DNA from 4 places in the Sporosarcina sp. P16b genome. Region 3 is predicted to be linked to each of the others. Evidence: riboswitches for the same ligand, from Rfam matches in the RefSeq annotation. Region 3 holds a riboswitch; each other region holds the start of a gene.
The links. A riboswitch is a leader RNA that binds a small molecule or an ion and turns the genes downstream of it on or off. The one in region 3 is predicted to bind cobalamin.
Positions count from the first base shown of each region.

Region 1 (4,301 bases), on a different contig from region 3:
TACCAACTGGATTTCCCGACCTTTTTCTTCCCCATTCATGATCTTAGCTATGATGTGTTGGACAAATAGCGTATCTTTATTGCCATGCATGTCTGTTACATCAGTTTCTTCCTCTATTGTTGCATGGATTACCTTGGCGATCGGTCGATCATAAAATGAATAATTATGATTTACAAAAGCAATGGAAATGGTACAGCAGAATGCTAACAGAAAGAATAAGATCCACTGCAATGTTGTGATGTTTCTGATTCTATTCAAAATAATCCTCCTGACACTCCTAGGATGAGTCACAGATTAATCCTACCATGAATAAGACGTAGATTTGAAAAAAATATCTCTATTACCCCCAATAAGAAAAGCTCCGATTCCATTACAGGAAGAGATGCGAATGTACGCATTTCCTGAACAGAAAACTGTTCTAGTAAATCCTGCACCTCCAAAACCACCACTTGATGGTAGAGTGTGACATCAATTCCTAGGAGTGTCCCATTTTCCATAAATCTTCCATCTTCCTTTGATTCTGTCAGCCAGTCAAAATCTAAAAACTCTACAACACGGACTTTTTCATCCAGTGGCTTTCGTTTTAAGGAATCTTGGATAAACAGTTCCGCTACGCGCAAAATTAGCTGAGCCTATAGAAGGGATTCAGGTAAGTCGGACTTCAGGAATTCCACCACTCCATGCTTTCATGAGCAGCTGCAAAAGTTCTGCTGTTTCAATGGTAGAAGATTTCTCCAACGTAACAGAACCTCCTTGATCGGTATGGCGCTGTTCTGCAATTACTCGATCGATCATTGCGGTTTGCTGGTGTTTTGTCGCTTCGTTGATCGATCGATGCATAACTGTGGCTGCTTTGCGCAAAGGTGTTTGCATTCCGCTTTCACAGGATGCTACGTTCAAGTAGTGGTTTATTTCTCTCGCTACTTCTTCAATAAACAGAAGAGCCTTCTCTGAATGCAAATCAATATTCTGGTCAGCTATAGCGATTTCCCACCCCGCCACTTCAACCCGTAAAGGATGTTCCCATAAGCCCTCAATGCCGTTCAGCAAAGGTACAAGTATGGTACATGTACGTGCCAGCTCCGTCTCCTGCATTACATTCGGTAATTGAATATATGTGGATAATGCCGCTTTTTCTTGTCTTTCTTTATTGTAAAAATGCACTACAATACCTTCACCTTCAAGCAGCTGCTTCATCAAACCGATAGCTGAGATTTCTTTATAGTCAATAGTAAGACCGTCAGTGGCATGAAGAAATCTTTCCCTATTGAAGTGGCTAAGTGAAAATCCCAAAATGCGTTCAACTTGTTCAGCTTCAAATAAACTCCAAGAGCCACACGCTTGTACTTGTTCCATAAAATAATCGGGTATACATATATGCTTTTCTTTTATCTTGCTTGATAAAAATGATGTAATTCTGTTGTCAGCAATATCCATAGTATATTGTTGGACTCTCGTCTTTCGCTCATAGAATGTTTTACCGAAAAACAACATCACTTCAACTGGTAACGTCACATAGCCATGGCTCAGTAACCAATACGCTTCCTGTACTTTCCGCAGACGCTGGACAGTTTCATGTTGCATGGCGGCCATTGCTATGAGCATCAATCTCTCCTGAGGCAGACCTATCTGTTTATCACAATAATCGGATGTTACAAACTCATTCATATATGTTTGCAACAGTGCAGAAGGGATCAATTGGTCACGTTCAGCAACAATCTGTAAGCCAAGCCATTTGATTTCGGTTACTGAATAATCATAGATCCATCGATCGTATAACCCATCCTGTAACAGTTTCTTTACTACTTGATGAAATCCCGTATACGCAGGCCTTCCACGCTGTTGTTCTACTTGTTTATACAATAACTGCAATAGTGCCCGTTCGGTTATCTGTTCCACTACTGTCATGTCGCGGTCTCCTTTCGTAAACAACAAAAAAACAATCATTCCGCCTCTTCGGCAAAATGATTGCAATAGTTGTGAATGAGGAAACAAAGTCAGGCAGCTTTAATATACTACACACAAAAATGCATAGATGTAGATACCTTTTTTGCTTCCACTCCTCAACCCCCGAAGAAAGTGTCGCTTTTTCGATACGTGGCAGGTCTCCTGGCTTCACTTCATCCTTCCGCAAGTGCCTTCCCATGTCTCCATAGTGGCTAATTCTAGCGGTCGTCCGTGTATACAGTTGCGGGGACAGCTCCGGTTGACGGATTCCCTTTTATACCTTGATAGGTACCAGCGCATCGTGCAAACTCATTTATTTTATTGCTATCATTTTATCATGGTTAACATAGTGGGTGGTAGCGTTTGTATGCATTAGAAGAATCATGACATAACTAAATAGGGTACCTATGCAAAAAACATTGTGAGTACGTCCACAATCGTTTTGTGCTAGGCACCCCGTGTAGAGTGTTCTTCATTACTTACATTAGTTGTTGATCGCATAGACAGCCGCACTCCGCCAATCCTTGAACATATGCTTCTTCCCACGTGATTCCGTGGATGAAACCATTCTCCGAGTAACCTGTGATTAAATAGAATGTTTCGTTCTGCTCCGGTAGTGATGAATTGTTCTGATAGTTGTTGTTTTTCATAAGAATTACCTCCTGGATTTTGTATTTTTCGTAGTATATGCCTTGCCGGGGAATAAAAGAACATTTTTTTCGGCATTTAATGATAATTGTCCATTTGATAGCGCTTACATTACAAAGTCAAAAGAAGGAATTCTTTGTATATATACCCCAGTAAATATACTACAGACATGCTTTACAATTCAGTGAATTCTGTTTATTGTACCACCCAAATAAATAGTTGTAAATATAAAAGTTGTAATTCCCTGTTAACATTTGTAGATTTTCGAGGAGAACCTATGATTTCTCTATCATTTAGAGACTAAAACACGACCTTATAACTTTTTATACAAAAAAATCTCCCTAAGTCCTCTTTACGACTTAGAGAGATCCGTAGTGATTAGGACATTTGCTTTTCGCAAATGTCGATGACTGCTCTGACAGAGTCAGCTGACTTGTCGAGTGCTATTTGTTCTTCCTTTGTTAACGGAAGTTCAATCACACTCTCGATACCATTGCCTCCCAGAACAGTGGGTACGCCTAAATAAATGTTTTGATATCCATATTCGCCCTCTAAATAAGCAATGGACGGCATAATTCGTTTCTTATCTTTAATAATTGCTTCAGCCATCTCCACCAAAGCCGCTGCCGGTGCGTAATAAGCGCTACCGTTACCTAGTAGTGAGACGATCTCACCGCCGCCTTTTCGAGTGCGCTCCACAATTGCTTCTAGCCGTTCGTTCGAGATAATCTTATCCAATGGGATGCCGCCGGCGTACGAATAACGTACAAGTGGAACCATATCATCTCCGTGTCCACCAAGTACAAAGCCCGAAATATCCTCTACGGATATATTTAGTTCTTCCGAGATGAACGTAGTGAAACGCGCAGTATCAAGCACGCCTGATTGTCCAATTACGCGGTTTTTAGGAAAGCCAGTTGTTTTATAACATACATATGTCATCGCATCAACTGGATTACTTAAAATCAGCACGGTACTGTCTGGCGCGTAACGTTTCACTTGTTCGGAAACAGAACGCATAATCTTTGCATTGGTTGCAACTAAATCATCTCGACTCATACCTGGTTTACGTGCAACACCTGCTGTAATGATAACCATTGCGGCGCCTTCAATATCCTCGTAATTGGATGTACCTGTAATACGGGAATTAAATTGTTGTACAGGACTCGTCTGAAGAAGATCCAGTGCTTTCCCTTTAGTCGGATTGGAAAGATCCGGGATATCAACTAAGACAATGTCACCTAATTCCTTCTGTGCAGCCATCAATGCAGCCGTAGAGCCCGTGTGGCCAGCTCCGATGACCGCAATTTTATGTCGTTTGAAAGCCATGAAAAACACTCCTTTATATAGACTTCAATATGAGGAATGCACTTATAACACACCTATTCCTCAGTCTTTCTTCGGTGCCTTCTTCGCTTCTGCCAGTTTCTTCACTTGCGGAATTTCTGGAGTAGTCGACACTAGGGGTTTCACCATGCCATACACTGAATCATCGGGACGCGGTATTACATGCGCACCTAGTAATTCACCTACACGCGCTGCTGCGTCGCGACCTGCGTCAACAGCTGCCTGTACTGCTCCAACATCACCTTGAACGATGACCGTAACAATTCCACCATCGACCATCTCCTGTGATACCAACTCCACGTTGGATGCTTTCACCATCGCGTCTGCCGCTTCAATCGATCCGATCAATCCTTTTGTCT
Region 1 is NZ_PDYO01000005.1:161,793-166,093, forward strand. It holds gene CSV77_RS08600 (YibE/F family protein) at 1-261, opposite strand, end outside; gene CSV77_RS08605 (hypothetical protein) at 288-620, opposite strand; gene CSV77_RS08610 (ribonucleoside-diphosphate reductase subunit alpha) at 646-1,908, opposite strand; cobalamin riboswitch at 2,083-2,259, opposite strand; gene CSV77_RS16895 (hypothetical protein) at 2,427-2,597, opposite strand; gene mdh (malate dehydrogenase) at 2,974-3,924, opposite strand; gene CSV77_RS08620 (BMC domain-containing protein) at 3,985-4,301, opposite strand, start outside; gene CSV77_RS08625 (EutN/CcmL family microcompartment protein) at 4,301-4,301, opposite strand, start outside.
Region 1: linked by a shared signal. The riboswitch ahead of CSV77_RS08610 (ribonucleoside-diphosphate reductase subunit alpha) and the one ahead of CSV77_RS03915 (ribonucleotide reductase N-terminal alpha domain-containing protein) in region 3 are both predicted to bind cobalamin.

Region 2 (4,301 bases), 330 kb from region 3:
CTTTTACTTCATGACCTGTAAGAGATTTTGCATAAATGGATTCTTCTACAGTCATTGGTTTAATAAACGCAACGTCTCCAAAGATAATTGGCGGCTTAACACAACGTGAGCCGTAGGATTGTACCCATGCTTTTTCAGTAAAGACAAATCCGTCAAGCTTTTCCCCGAAATACTCCACCATGTCTGTACGTTCGAATTCGCCGTGTACCAATACATCAAGTCCTAAGTCTTCTTGAATATCAATCCATTCTTTAATTTCAGCTTGAACGAAATCTTTATATTGTTGATTCGTAATTTCGCCTTTTCTCCATTTATTGCGTGTAGCCCGTACTTCCGGTGTTTGTGGGAAGCTACCGATGGTGGTAGTCGGAAGTAGTGGTAATTGGAATTTTTCCTGTTGTTTCACTTTGCGTTTTGCAAATGGAAGATTCCGCTTACTGTCTGATAGAAGACTTCCCGAAGTCGCTTCACGTACTTCTTTATTATTGCGAGCAGGAAGTGAATTAAATGCAGTCAATGCTGCTTCACTGTCATCCAATGCCTTAGAAACTTGTTCATATCCATGTTGTACTGCTAGTTGAATAGCTTTAATTTCTTCAATCTTCTCGTCGGCAAATGCTAACGCGTTCAAAATGGTTTTATCTAGTTTCTGTTCCGAGCGAGTCGTAACAGGTGAGTGGAGCAGGCTACATGAAGGTTGAATCCATAAATTATCAGCTGTAACATGCTGTTGAATTTTTTCAGTCAATGTAAGTTTTTCACGTAAATTGGAACGCCATACGTTGCGACCGTCTACAATTCCTGCCGCAAGTATTTTATCTTCTGGGAAACCATATTGCTTCAAGTTCTCTAGATTTCTTTCGCGTCCGTGGACGAAATCTAGTCCGATAGCCGCAACAGGTAAGGCGATCGTTTCTCTATAATGTTCAACTGAATCGAAGTATGTCTGTAGAAGAATATTCAGCCCGCTCAGATTTTTTGTCAGTTGTGAATAAATTTCTGTGACAGTCTTCATTTCATCTGAACTTATTGATGTACATAGAATCGGCTCGTCAATTTGGATCCATTGAACACCTTCATCCTGTAATTCTTGTAATACTTTTTGATAGAGGGGTATCAGTTGCAGGATAATGGATGGTACATCTTTATCCTCGTACCCTTTGGATAATTTTAGTAATGTATAGGGGCCTAGTAGAACAGGTTTACCTTCAATACCCAGTTCGCTCTTGGCTTCACGATAAGCAGCTAGAGGCTTGTTTTCCGTTAGTTCAAAACGCCGGCCTTCGTATTCAGGCACGATATAGTGATAGTTTGTATTGAACCATTTTGTCATTTCGGAGGCAACCGCCTCATCATTACCGCGGGCCATCGAAAAGTATGTGGAAGTGGATACTTGTCCACCTTTCCAGTTATAGCGTGAAGGAATGATTCCGAACATGGCTGACGTATCCAGTACGCGATCATACAATGTGAAGTCGCCCACAGCAATCCAATCAACCCCAGCATCTTGCTGTTTCTTCAAATTTGCCAAGCGAATCTCTTTCGTTGTTTGAAGAAGCTCATCTTCCGAGATCTTCTTTGACCAAAATGCCTCAAGTACACGTTTCCACTCACGATTTTCACCTATTACGGGGTAGCCCGTTATACTGCTTTTTACCATAGATAATTTCCCCCTTGATTTTTTTCAATAAAAAAAACATCTCTAGGGGAAATGTTAGAATTGCGAGTACGTATAAAATAACATGCTACTTATAAGCATGCGATGATACACTGCGACTGTCTAACACTTCCCTATTCACCGTAGGATTAGCGTCATGAAAAATAGGCAGGTGTCTGGCTGGACGCATTAGCGTCTTCACAGTGGCGGGACCGCTCCAAGAAAAGGATTCCCTTTTAAGAAATGAAAGTATTTTCATTCCACCTACTTTTCAAACTATTCAATTCAGATGATTGTCTCTAAAGCTATCACATGCAAAATAGTGTGTCAACTTACTATTAGAATTTAGTGATGAGAGCTAAAGAACAACTAACGATATGGAAGTATAATACGAAATGATAAAACAACATATTACGCCGACTGTTATATAACTGTTACGAGTAGGTTGTCTCGAAGACGAATAACTATGATGTGAAAATTTTCACAATTCAGTTGAAAGTAAACTAGACTTTAGGTATGATATGTACTAACACGTCTTCATGTGAAGAGATCATTTGTCTTTATTGAGTCGATTTTTGATCGACGGGCTATGGGGTGTTGCCGGATAATGGATAATGATGGGTGTTCATCGCTATATGTTATACAACAGTGTAGCGGAAAAATTTTAAGGGGTGGCTTTTATCCATGACAAACTATGAACAAGTAGGTAAATTGCAAGTCGCAACAGAACTATATAACTTCGTAAAAGAAGAAGTTCTTCCGGGCTTAGAAATTCAAAATGATCAATTTTGGACAAACTTTGATTCGCTCATTCATGAACTTGCTCCTGAAAACAAAGCACTATTAGAAAAACGTGATGAATTACAAAAGACCATTAGCGAATGGCATCAAAATAATAAAGGCGAAATTGATTTCGTTAAATATAAAGAGTTTTTACAAGAAATTGGCTACTTAGAGCCAGTTCCCGAAGATTTCAAAGTGACAACAGCTAATGTTGATCATGAAATCGCAAACCAAGCCGGTTCACAATTGGTAGTGCCAATTGATAATGCTCGTTATGCATTAAATGCAGCGAATGCACGATGGGGAAGTTTATACGATGCCCTATACGGATCTGATGTTATCAGTAATGAAGCGGGTGCTGAAGCTGGTGTTGAATACAATCCGATTCGTGGACAGAAAGTAATTGATTTCGCGAAAAACTTGCTAGATCAAGCGGCGCCTTTAGCTGAAGGTTCACATGCAGATGTAACTGCTTATAAAATTGTAGAAGGCAAACTTGAAGTAACGCTTGAGAGCGGTAACACGACTCAATTGCAAGATGAGTCCAAGTTCGTTGGATATAATGGTTCCAAAGATGCACCGACTGCAGTATTGTTGGTGAATAATGGATTGCATATCGAAATCGCTATTGACAAGAACGACCCAATTGGTAAAAGCGATAAGGCGGGTGTGAAAGATCTTGTAATTGAAGCAGCACTCTCTACGTTAATGGACTGTGAAGACTCTATTGCCGCAGTTGATGCTGAAGATAAAGTGGGCGTATACCGTAACTGGCTTGGTTTAATGAAGGGTGACTTGGAATCTACATTCAAACGAGGTAGTAAAACAGTTACTAGAAAATTGAATGCTGACCGTACGTATATAGGTGTAGACGGCAAAGAGTTGACACTGCGTGGTCGTTCATTAATGTTCGTACGTAATGTAGGTCATTTAATGACGAATAATGCAATTCTTGATGAAAATGGCAATGAAGTACCTGAAGGAATCTTAGACGGTGTTCTTACATCTTTAATTGCTACGCATAACTTTAAAGAAAATGTAGCGTTTAAAAACTCGCTTCATAATTCTATTTATATCGTAAAGCCGAAAATGCATAGTCCAGAAGAGGCGGCATTTGCGAACAAATTATTTAATCGTATTGAAGATCTGCTAGGTGTTGAGCGCCATACAATTAAAATCGGTGTAATGGACGAAGAGCGTAGAATGTCACTGAATCTGAAATCCGCAATCAATGAAGTGAAAGAACGTATTGCATTCATCAATACAGGATTCCTTGACCGTACAGGTGACGAAATCCATACGTCTATGGAAGCTGGTCCGGTCATTAGAAAAGCTGATATGAAGGCATCCGAATGGCTATCTTCTTATGAAGCTGCAAACGTTGCAGTGGGAATCCGGGCGGGTCTACCTGGACATGCGCAAATTGGTAAAGGAATGTGGGCTATGCCTGACTTAATGGCTGCAATGCTTGAACAGAAAATTGCACATCCAAAAGCAGGAGCGAGCACTGCGTGGGTTCCATCTCCAACAGCTGCAATTTTACATGCATTGCACTACCATGAAGTAAATGTTAAAGAAGTACAGGCTGGAATTGACAGTTCGATCGATTATCGTGATGGTATCCTTACTGTTCCATTGGCACCTAATACGGATTGGTCTGCTGAAGAAGTACAATCGGAGCTGGATAACAATGCACAAGGGATCCTGGGCTATGTTGTTCGCTGGATTGACCAAGGTGTAGGATGTTCAACGGTTCCCGATATTAATGATGTCGGATTAATGGAAGATCGTGCAACATTGCGTATTTCCAGCCAGCACATTGCCAACTGGTTACGTCATGGTGTTTGTACGAAAGAGCAAG
Region 2 is NZ_PDYO01000002.1:508,470-512,770, reverse strand. It holds gene metE (5-methyltetrahydropteroyltriglutamate--homocysteine S-methyltransferase) at 1-1,660, opposite strand, end outside; cobalamin riboswitch at 1,808-1,940, opposite strand; gene CSV77_RS05575 (malate synthase G) at 2,342-4,301, shown strand, end outside.
Region 2: linked by a shared signal. The riboswitch ahead of metE (5-methyltetrahydropteroyltriglutamate--homocysteine S-methyltransferase) and the one ahead of CSV77_RS03915 (ribonucleotide reductase N-terminal alpha domain-containing protein) in region 3 are both predicted to bind cobalamin.

Region 3 (4,301 bases):
GCCGTTCCAGGCATTCACAATTAGTGCCGCGTCACGCGTAGGAACAGGTAACGTAGCTGGGGTAGCCCTAGCGATCGGAATTGGTGGGCCTGGTGCGGTATTCTGGATGTGGGTGATCGCCGTAATCGGCATGGCGACTGGATTCATCGAAAGTACATTGGCACAAGTATATAAAGTGAAAGATGGTGACACATTCCGCGGAGGGCCGGCGTATTACATGCAAAAAGCGCTAGGCTGGCGGAAACTCGGAATTGTCTTCGCGATTTTACTGACGATGAGTTTCGGATTCATATTTAACGCAGTACAATCCAACACCATCAGTCAGTCATTCACTGAAGTATTCGGCATTCCGAACTGGAGTGTCGGGGTTGGCTTAATGCTAATAACAGGGATTATCGTCTTCGGTGGCGTCAAACGGATTGTAAAAGTAACACAAACCATCGTACCCATCATGGCGACTTTCTATATTTTGGTAGCGTTATATATCGTGATTATGAATATTTCAGAAGTTCCAGGCATTATTGTATTGATATTCGAGCATGCTTTCGGAATTAAAGAAGTCATGGGTGGCGGAATCGGGATGGCCATGATGCAAGGTGTACGTCGCGGTCTCTTCTCCAATGAAGCAGGTATGGGTAGTGTGCCAAACGCGGCTGCTACAGCGAACGTATCGCATCCGGCAAAACAAGGATTGGTACAAAGTCTAGGTGTGTTTTTCGATACCATCATCATCTGTTCTGCGACCGCATTCATCATTTTGCTTGGCGGATTGTATCAAACAGGTGAAACAAACGGTATCATCTTGACACAAAACTCCATGGCTGTACAAGTAGGCGCATGGGCACCGTACTTCATTGCCGGTGCTATCATGTTCTTCGCCTTCAGTTCTATCATCGGTAACTATTATTATGGCGAAACCAATATTGAATTCATTCATGCCAACATCGTATGGAAACGAATCTATCAAGTTCTTGTACTGGTCATGGTATACTTCGGTGCAATCGCAAAAGTACAAGTTGTATGGGATATGGCCGACCTATTCATGGGACTAATGGCCATCATTAACTTAATCGTCATTCTACTACTTGGTAAAATCGCCTTTAAAGTACTGGACGACTTCACTAAACAACGTAAAGCCGGCAGAAACCCTGTCTTCAAGTCAGCCAGCATCCCTGAATTAAAAGGCGCGGAATGTTGGGAAGAGACAGCGGAAAAACCAGAAGATCGTTTGTAATGGGGGTGATTTGTGGATGTAAGGGATATGATTTCTCAATCTTTAACTTATCACCATGTATAAGTTAGGATTATAGCGGAAATCCCTTATTCACACACTCCTAAGTTTAAAGCATTCACACAAACCATTTAGTCAAGAAGTAAAAAGTTTGATATACTATAAAATACTGAATAACAAAAATCGAATCGTAGTTCAGAAGAAGGATTCTGAACTTCGGTTCGATTTTTGTTTTGCATGTTTGAACACAACATGTTAGGGTTATATATGAATCAACACACTATATATAGTGTGTAACAGCAAATAGATGAATTGGTACCCACCACGTTTAAAAGGGAATCCGCCACTAACGGAGCTGCCCCCGCAACTGAGGGCACGGACGACTATCTTATAAAACCACTGCTTCGGCGGGAAGGAAAGATGGAAGAACGATGTGCCAGCCAGTAGACCTGCCAGTCATCTCAGCAAAACATTCTTCGGGGTTGGAGAGTGAAAGCACAAAGCAGTCTTATTTCAGTCTGCCTAAAACTTTCCGCGATCTACTAAGCGTCAATTGACGACTCCCGATTTTATTGGGAGTTTTTTTATTTAGTACATAACCGAATTAATTAACTAAAGGGAGCGGATATCATGGCTATTATTCAAGAAACTAAGGGACTTAATCTAGTGTTGGAAAACTTACAAGAAGAATTCGGCAAGAAACAAATGGAGCCGTTAATCGAAGCGAGTGAGAAATTCCAAGAGCGCCACCCGGCTAGCACGGCAACTGAATGGACGAACGCGATGGTGCTGGAGTCTTTAAGCCGTATTGATGAAGCAAATACGTATTGGACGTTTGTAGCGGCACGAATTTATTTATTCGACGTCTATGCAAAGCAACAAGCATTGCGTGGGGCGGATGCTTATACCGACTTTGCGAAAAATGTAGAACGCTTGGTGGAACAAGGTTTATATACATCCGTTCTGACAGAGAAATACAGCCTAGATGAGCTTCAGGAAATCGGTAAACTACTCGATCCTTCCCGTGATCTATTATTCACATATATCGGTTTGAAAACATTGGTAGACCGATACGTAACCGTAAACTTTAAGAAACAGCCAGTGGAGCTGCCGCAAGAGCGCTGGTTGATCATCGCGATGACACTAATGCAAGACGAAACAGTAGACCGCATTCATAAAGTTGGCGAAGCATACTGGGCGATGAGCAATTTATACATGACGGTCGCGACACCTACATTATCGAATGCAGGCAAGATGCACGGTCAGCTATCCAGTTGCTTTATCGATACAGTGGATGATTCCTTACAAGGGATCTACAACAGCAACACCGATATCGCGAACTTGTCGAAATTCGGTGGCGGTATCGGCGTCTATATGGGGAAAGTTCGTTCTCGTGGTGCATCGATTCGTGGTTTCGAAGGCGCGTCAAGCGGTGTTCTGCCATGGATCAAACAGTTGAACAATACGGCAGTCAGTGTCGATCAACTCGGTCAACGTCAAGGTGCCGTAGCCGTTTATCTCGACGTATGGCATCAAGACATCTTCACATTCCTTGATCTCAAGCTCAATAACGGCGATGACCGTTTACGTGCACATGACATTTTCACAGGCGTTTGCTTGCCAGACTTGTTCATGGAGAAAGTCGAGTCCCGTGAAGACTGGCATTTATTCGATCCACATGAAGTCCGCACGAAAATGGGCTATTCATTGGAAGACTTCTATGATGAAACGAAAGGACAAGGAACATTCCGCGAGAAGTATGAGGAATGCGTCCGTAATGAAGATTTATCACGAGAGACGGTTTCCGCGATTGAAATTATGAAACGTATCTTGCGTAGCCAGCTCGAGACAGGAACGCCTTTCATGTTCTATCGCGACGAAGTAAACCGCATGAATCCGAATAAGCATGAAGGTATGATTTATTCTAGTAATTTGTGTTAACAATAGCACCTTCAGTCAGTAATGGCTGTCGAAAACTCCGTTAAACGGGGGAACTCTTATTTAGTAAGACAATCCCGTGCTAAATCTCAACTTTTGTAGTATCATCAAATAAAGAACATTTGTTCTATAGGGGATGATATTTGTGGAAAAGCCATTTGGTTTTGTTTACGAGACTACAAATACAGTTAATAATATGAAATACATTGGAAAATGTATTTACGGTCGGATAAATAATTGGGAAACATATTTGGGTTCAGGTCTTTATTTGAAAAGGGCTATTAAAAAGTATGGTAAGGAAAAGTTTATCAGGGTAATTCTGGTTGAGGCATACTCAGATATAGAGTTGAATCAACTTGAGGAATATTATATTTCTAAACGAAATGCTGTAGAATCAAAGGAATATTATAATATTAAAATGACATCTATTGGCGGAGATTGTTTTACAACAAACCCAAACAAAGAGCATATCCGCAGTTTAAGAGTGAAACAAATGACAGGCGCTTCAAATCATCAATACGGGAAACCAAAAACCAAAAAGATGATTGAAGCAGTCAAAAAGAAGAACTCAAAAGCAATTATAATAGATGGAATTGAATATTCATCAATAACTGCAGCATCTGTTGCACTTTCCCTTTATTGTACAACAATTTCGTATAGATTAGACTGTGATAACTTTCCTAGCTATAAGAGAATTGTCCCGAAATCACTAAGACCGACCAACAAACATGCTGCTTGTAAATGCCAAGTCCATGACGTGGTATATGAAAGTATTGCAAAGGCGGCATTAGCTCATGGCATTTCTACACATGCTATGAGAAACCGTATGTATTCCCGTAACTTTCCAGACCATCATATTATAGTTGAGTAAATGCCTAACGACTATCGAAAGCATAGCTAGTTGAAATAGCACTAGTGAAGAAGCGAGTAGAGTACCCCTCAAGCGAGGCCCTGATGAAAAACAGGGATAATTCATAAAGGGAAAAGCGGAGCATCCTACCAGGTCGTGCTGGGGATGATGATATAGTCTCCTCTGCATGGTGACATGCAGCAGCAATTAATTGCGGATTAAGCTTTGCGAGCTTAATTGAAGAAGAGGACTGAAATACTGCAAAATATGTCAGCGAGTACA
Region 3 is NZ_PDYO01000002.1:174,125-178,425, reverse strand. It holds gene CSV77_RS03920 (alanine/glycine:cation symporter family protein) at 1-1,234, shown strand, start outside; cobalamin riboswitch at 1,528-1,702, shown strand; partial or broken gene CSV77_RS03915 (ribonucleotide reductase N-terminal alpha domain-containing protein) at 1,862-3,169, shown strand; gene CSV77_RS03910 (GIY-YIG nuclease family protein) at 3,315-4,040, shown strand; partial or broken gene CSV77_RS03905 (ribonucleoside-diphosphate reductase subunit alpha) at 4,269-4,301, shown strand, end outside.

Region 4 (4,301 bases), on a different contig from region 3:
GAGTGATTGATCGAACAACATGCCAACACGTGTAGATACTTCTGCTGCAAATTCAATATCATGCGTCACGATAATCGTCGTGATATTCTGTTTTTGAAGCGTTCGAATCAACTCCGTCACTTCTTTTTTCGACATGACGTCCATTCCTTTAGTTGGCTCATCCAGCAATAATATATCCGGTTTAAGCAGCAATAATTTTGCAAGCGCGGCCTTCTGCTGTTCTCCGCCACTTAATTCAAATGGATTTCTTTTCGAAAGATGCTCAATATGTAACTGTTTCATCATACTCGATACCGTCGTTTCTCTCCGTTCTTTCGGCATTTTTTGCACAGGAACCGCATGGATTAGCTCTTCTTTCACCGTTGAGTACATGAATAATGCTTGTGCGTTTTGCGGTAATAAGACGATATTCCCTTTCCACTTGCTTGGTGCGACTTCGTCTATCCATACTTTACCTGCATACGGCTTATGCAGTCCGGCGAGTAACCTTAGTAACGAAGACTTGCCGACTCCATTTCCCCCGACAATCGTGAAGATTTCGCCTCGATGTACCGTAAACGTCATATCCGCGAGTAGATTATCACTTTTTCGATTGTAACGGAAATACAGATCTTTCACTGTAATGAGTGGTGGATGCTTTTTTCTCATCGGATCCGTCGGTAAAATTGCCGATGGATAGTGCCGAATGAAATCCATCCCTTCGCGCACCGTAATCGGCGTCTCATCACGGAAGCCGAGCTTATAGTAGACACGCATCGCTGTCGTGAGTGCGTCGAGCATTGGATGTTCTAGCAAGGAGTTGCCGATTGCTTTCGGTGTTGTGTCATAAAGAAGCGAGCCGTTTTCCATGAACAACACTCGATCGCACACGGGTAATAACTCTTCTAACCGATGCTCGACAATTAAAATCGTCATGCCGAGTTCACGATTGATTTTTTCAAGTAGCGTCAGAAACACGGAAGCCGCAATGGGATCAAGTTGGGACGTTGGTTCGTCGAGCAATAAAATATCCGGCTCCATTGCAAGCACCGCCGCTAGATTAACGAGTTGTTTCTGTCCACCTGATAGATCACTGATACTAACATGCAACCAGTTGTGAATACCGAAGAAACTGGCGACTTCAGCGATTTTTTGTTGCATGTCTACCGTCGACATGCCCATATTCTCAAGACCAAACGCCAACTCTTGCCACACTTTTTCCATGACTATTTGTTCCTCTGGATTTTGCATTATATAGCCAATAGCTGTCGCTGTAGTTGACGCGGGCAGTTCATCGATTTTTTCGCCGTTCACATACACCGTGCCGCTAAGTTTACCGTTCGGCCGCATTTCCCGTTTCATCATTTTCAATAACGTGGACTTTCCTGAACCGGTAGGACCGAATAGCGTTATGAATTCTCCACGCTTAATCGAAAAGCTCACGTCTCGCAACACATGCTGTTCTTCATACTGGAAGTTCAGATTTTCGACTGTAAGTATCGCCATTTGATCCTCTCCTTCGCTTCATAGATAAACGGTAATAACATGAGCAAGCCGATGATGACGTAATGCCCTGCACCTAGTGTCTGTTCACTGATTTCTGGATAATACTGCGTCTGGTGCTGTGTGAAGTATCCAATGTAGTAAAGAAGAAACAGAACGAGTCCGGCCGTCAATATTCCGTCCCGTTTTGTGAATCGCCTCTTCTTATACCGCGTTCTCTCTTTCACGATACCATACCCTCGCGCCTTCATGACATCTGGCTTAACAATGCTAAACTCCGCTGTCTGGACGAGCGTCTGCCGCCACAATGCGAACGCGCGACGGAATTTTTCCACTCTGCTCCCTACTTTGTAATAGCCGATTCCGCGTTGTGCCATTTGGTTTTCACGCCATTTTATTTTGAATAACGGAATGAATCGCCACAGCATGGAAACGAGAAATTTTGGGCTAGCGGACACTTTCGTCAGTACGGCAAGTAGTGTGTTCGTCGTGAAAATCTCGAAATAACTCTTCGTCCAGAAACTGGTTGCAACTACGGCTCCCGCAATGACGAGTCCTTTCGTCACAGCTTCCAGCGTTACCGCGTGTTCATGGAGGAAAAATAACGGAGTGAAACCGTTATGTACAGTTGCTGGATACGCTACGGCAATTAGTAGAAAAACAAAAGAGTAATAGATCAAGTCCTTAGTTGCTGTCCGGACTCCGTGCAGCATGAGAAAATACAGAATGCCCCCGATCATGGCCAGCGCCACGATGATCGGATGAAACGAGCTGAACATCGTGACTAAAACGACTGTAACGTAGACAAGTAGCAATAGTGGGTGAAAGTTTGAGAATGCGCTCATCTAGTTTCCTACTTTCTTTATTTTCGTATATAGCTGTTTAGATCTCTATCTACATCACATGTGTTATGGAACTCTACTTCATCACCGCCCTGCAGTTCGTATTGACTAACGCTACGGCTACTAGATCTTTCTTCATTATATCGCTCTACTCTCTTTGATGCCTTCTTTTTTTCATCCTACTCATTACCACGATGACCAAACCTGCGACAACCTTGGAATTGAATGTCGTTCATACCTTCAATGAATGTGATCCTGCCTGTAAAGTCATTCAGTCCTTTGCCATTTAGCATCCCATTCATTTCCTGGGGAATGAGAGAATCGTCTAAATGATTTACAGTGACGACGTATAGTGGATCGGTCCGCCAGCTAGTTTTAGCGCGGAAGCCTCTACCTTTTCATTGAAATTAAACGGAGCGGTTTCTTCAGTGGCAGTGTGGTTTTGAATTCAAAAAATCCCCACCTCTTGAATGAGATGGGGACCATGAAGGTGTCATGCTTACATACTTTGGCAAGGCTCCTGACTTAGGGGCATATTTCCCCATTACAGTGGCCGGACCGCTCAGGATTCTCACCTGATTTCTATTTATTCTTTGTTTACGGGACAAAGAACCAAAACACTCTAGGCAACTATTAACTAGCTTATAGTTTTTGCGGGGTAAAATCAATAGACGCTGTACTTAGAATGGATTTCTGTTTTAGTGAGATGTGCCGTTTCAAGCGCTTTTAGACAAGATCCGCAAATGTACTTTTTGAAAGTCTATCAAGTAACTGATATAGATTAGGAATCAATTCTTTGACCATCAGGATTCTTAAACATATATCCTAAGCTCCCAATCAAACGACGCACATTAAAACACAGCACTTCCTTGGTACAATCATTGTATCAAGGAAGTGCTTTCTTATGTCTCAAGCAAAGTTAACTATTGTCCCCGTCACACTTCAACCTTTATAAAACAACCTCATTCCCTTAGAAGATTCTCACGCTCTTGGCCTGTACATAATAAAAACTTCGAAGGCTCAAATTTCCTTTTCTCAGGGCATGGAGGATCGGATCATTCAAACAGCCATGAGGAAGCTGAAACATCTATGAAACAAGATTATACCTCCGTGGGAAAATCGAATATGCTTGATTTCATATAAGCCCTGCTTCTCTCATAATAGCTTGATGATTATTTAGTAATTAACAATAAAAGTTATAGATCGCTTCATACGTTTAAGGGGACGATGAATAGCCGTCATTGACGATTTTGAACTGCACCCTGCATGGGCAAATACTCGGTGGTGAAAGTCCACTGCAGGCTTGGCAGTAGGAACTGTTAGCGAATGATTAATAAAGGTACCAGGTCCGCACGCAAATCTATATTAATTAAGAATCGTTTCTGGATTGTGTCGGGACCAGTACCTTAATTCAAAAGAAAACAATTCTCACTTATAGATGCCCCTTATGACATCTCCATCTTAACTGTAATACCTATTCATTCAATTTTTCTGAGTATTTCTGTTCAAGTTCTTGATAGAATCTCATTTTATCAGTAAATAGTTGATTTAGTGAATATGCACTGTTCCCATCTTTCTTGACGGAATAGGAAGAAAACGCTTTTTGTATTTTGTCAATCTGCTGGACTCCGTTCAATGATTCATTTACGTTAGATGATAAGGAATTCGATTGCTGTGGGTCAAATAAAAAATCATACGGATCTGTTCCATCTATATTAAACTTCGCTAAATTCCATGCCTCATTGTAATATAATTCATTATTCTCCTCACTCTTTGTCATAACAAGTATATATCCGCTTCCTTTCTTTAAAGGTGTATAGTTATCGTAAATGAGGATATATTCTCGATCATTATCTTCTCTAAGCGCATAGTATTCCCGATAGCTTACCTTATCACCTTTCGAAATTTCCGAGTCGCTACTTTGTTCTAAAATATCTATAATCTCAATTGTCGTGTCAGTATAAAATGTTTCTACAT
Region 4 is NZ_PDYO01000004.1:172,981-177,281, reverse strand. It holds gene CSV77_RS07565 (ABC transporter ATP-binding protein) at 1-1,485, opposite strand, end outside; gene CSV77_RS07560 (energy-coupling factor transporter transmembrane component T) at 1,458-2,327, opposite strand; cobalamin riboswitch at 2,818-2,956, opposite strand; gene CSV77_RS07550 (hypothetical protein) at 3,799-4,301, opposite strand, start outside.
Region 4: linked by a shared signal. The riboswitch ahead of CSV77_RS07560 (energy-coupling factor transporter transmembrane component T) and the one ahead of CSV77_RS03915 (ribonucleotide reductase N-terminal alpha domain-containing protein) in region 3 are both predicted to bind cobalamin.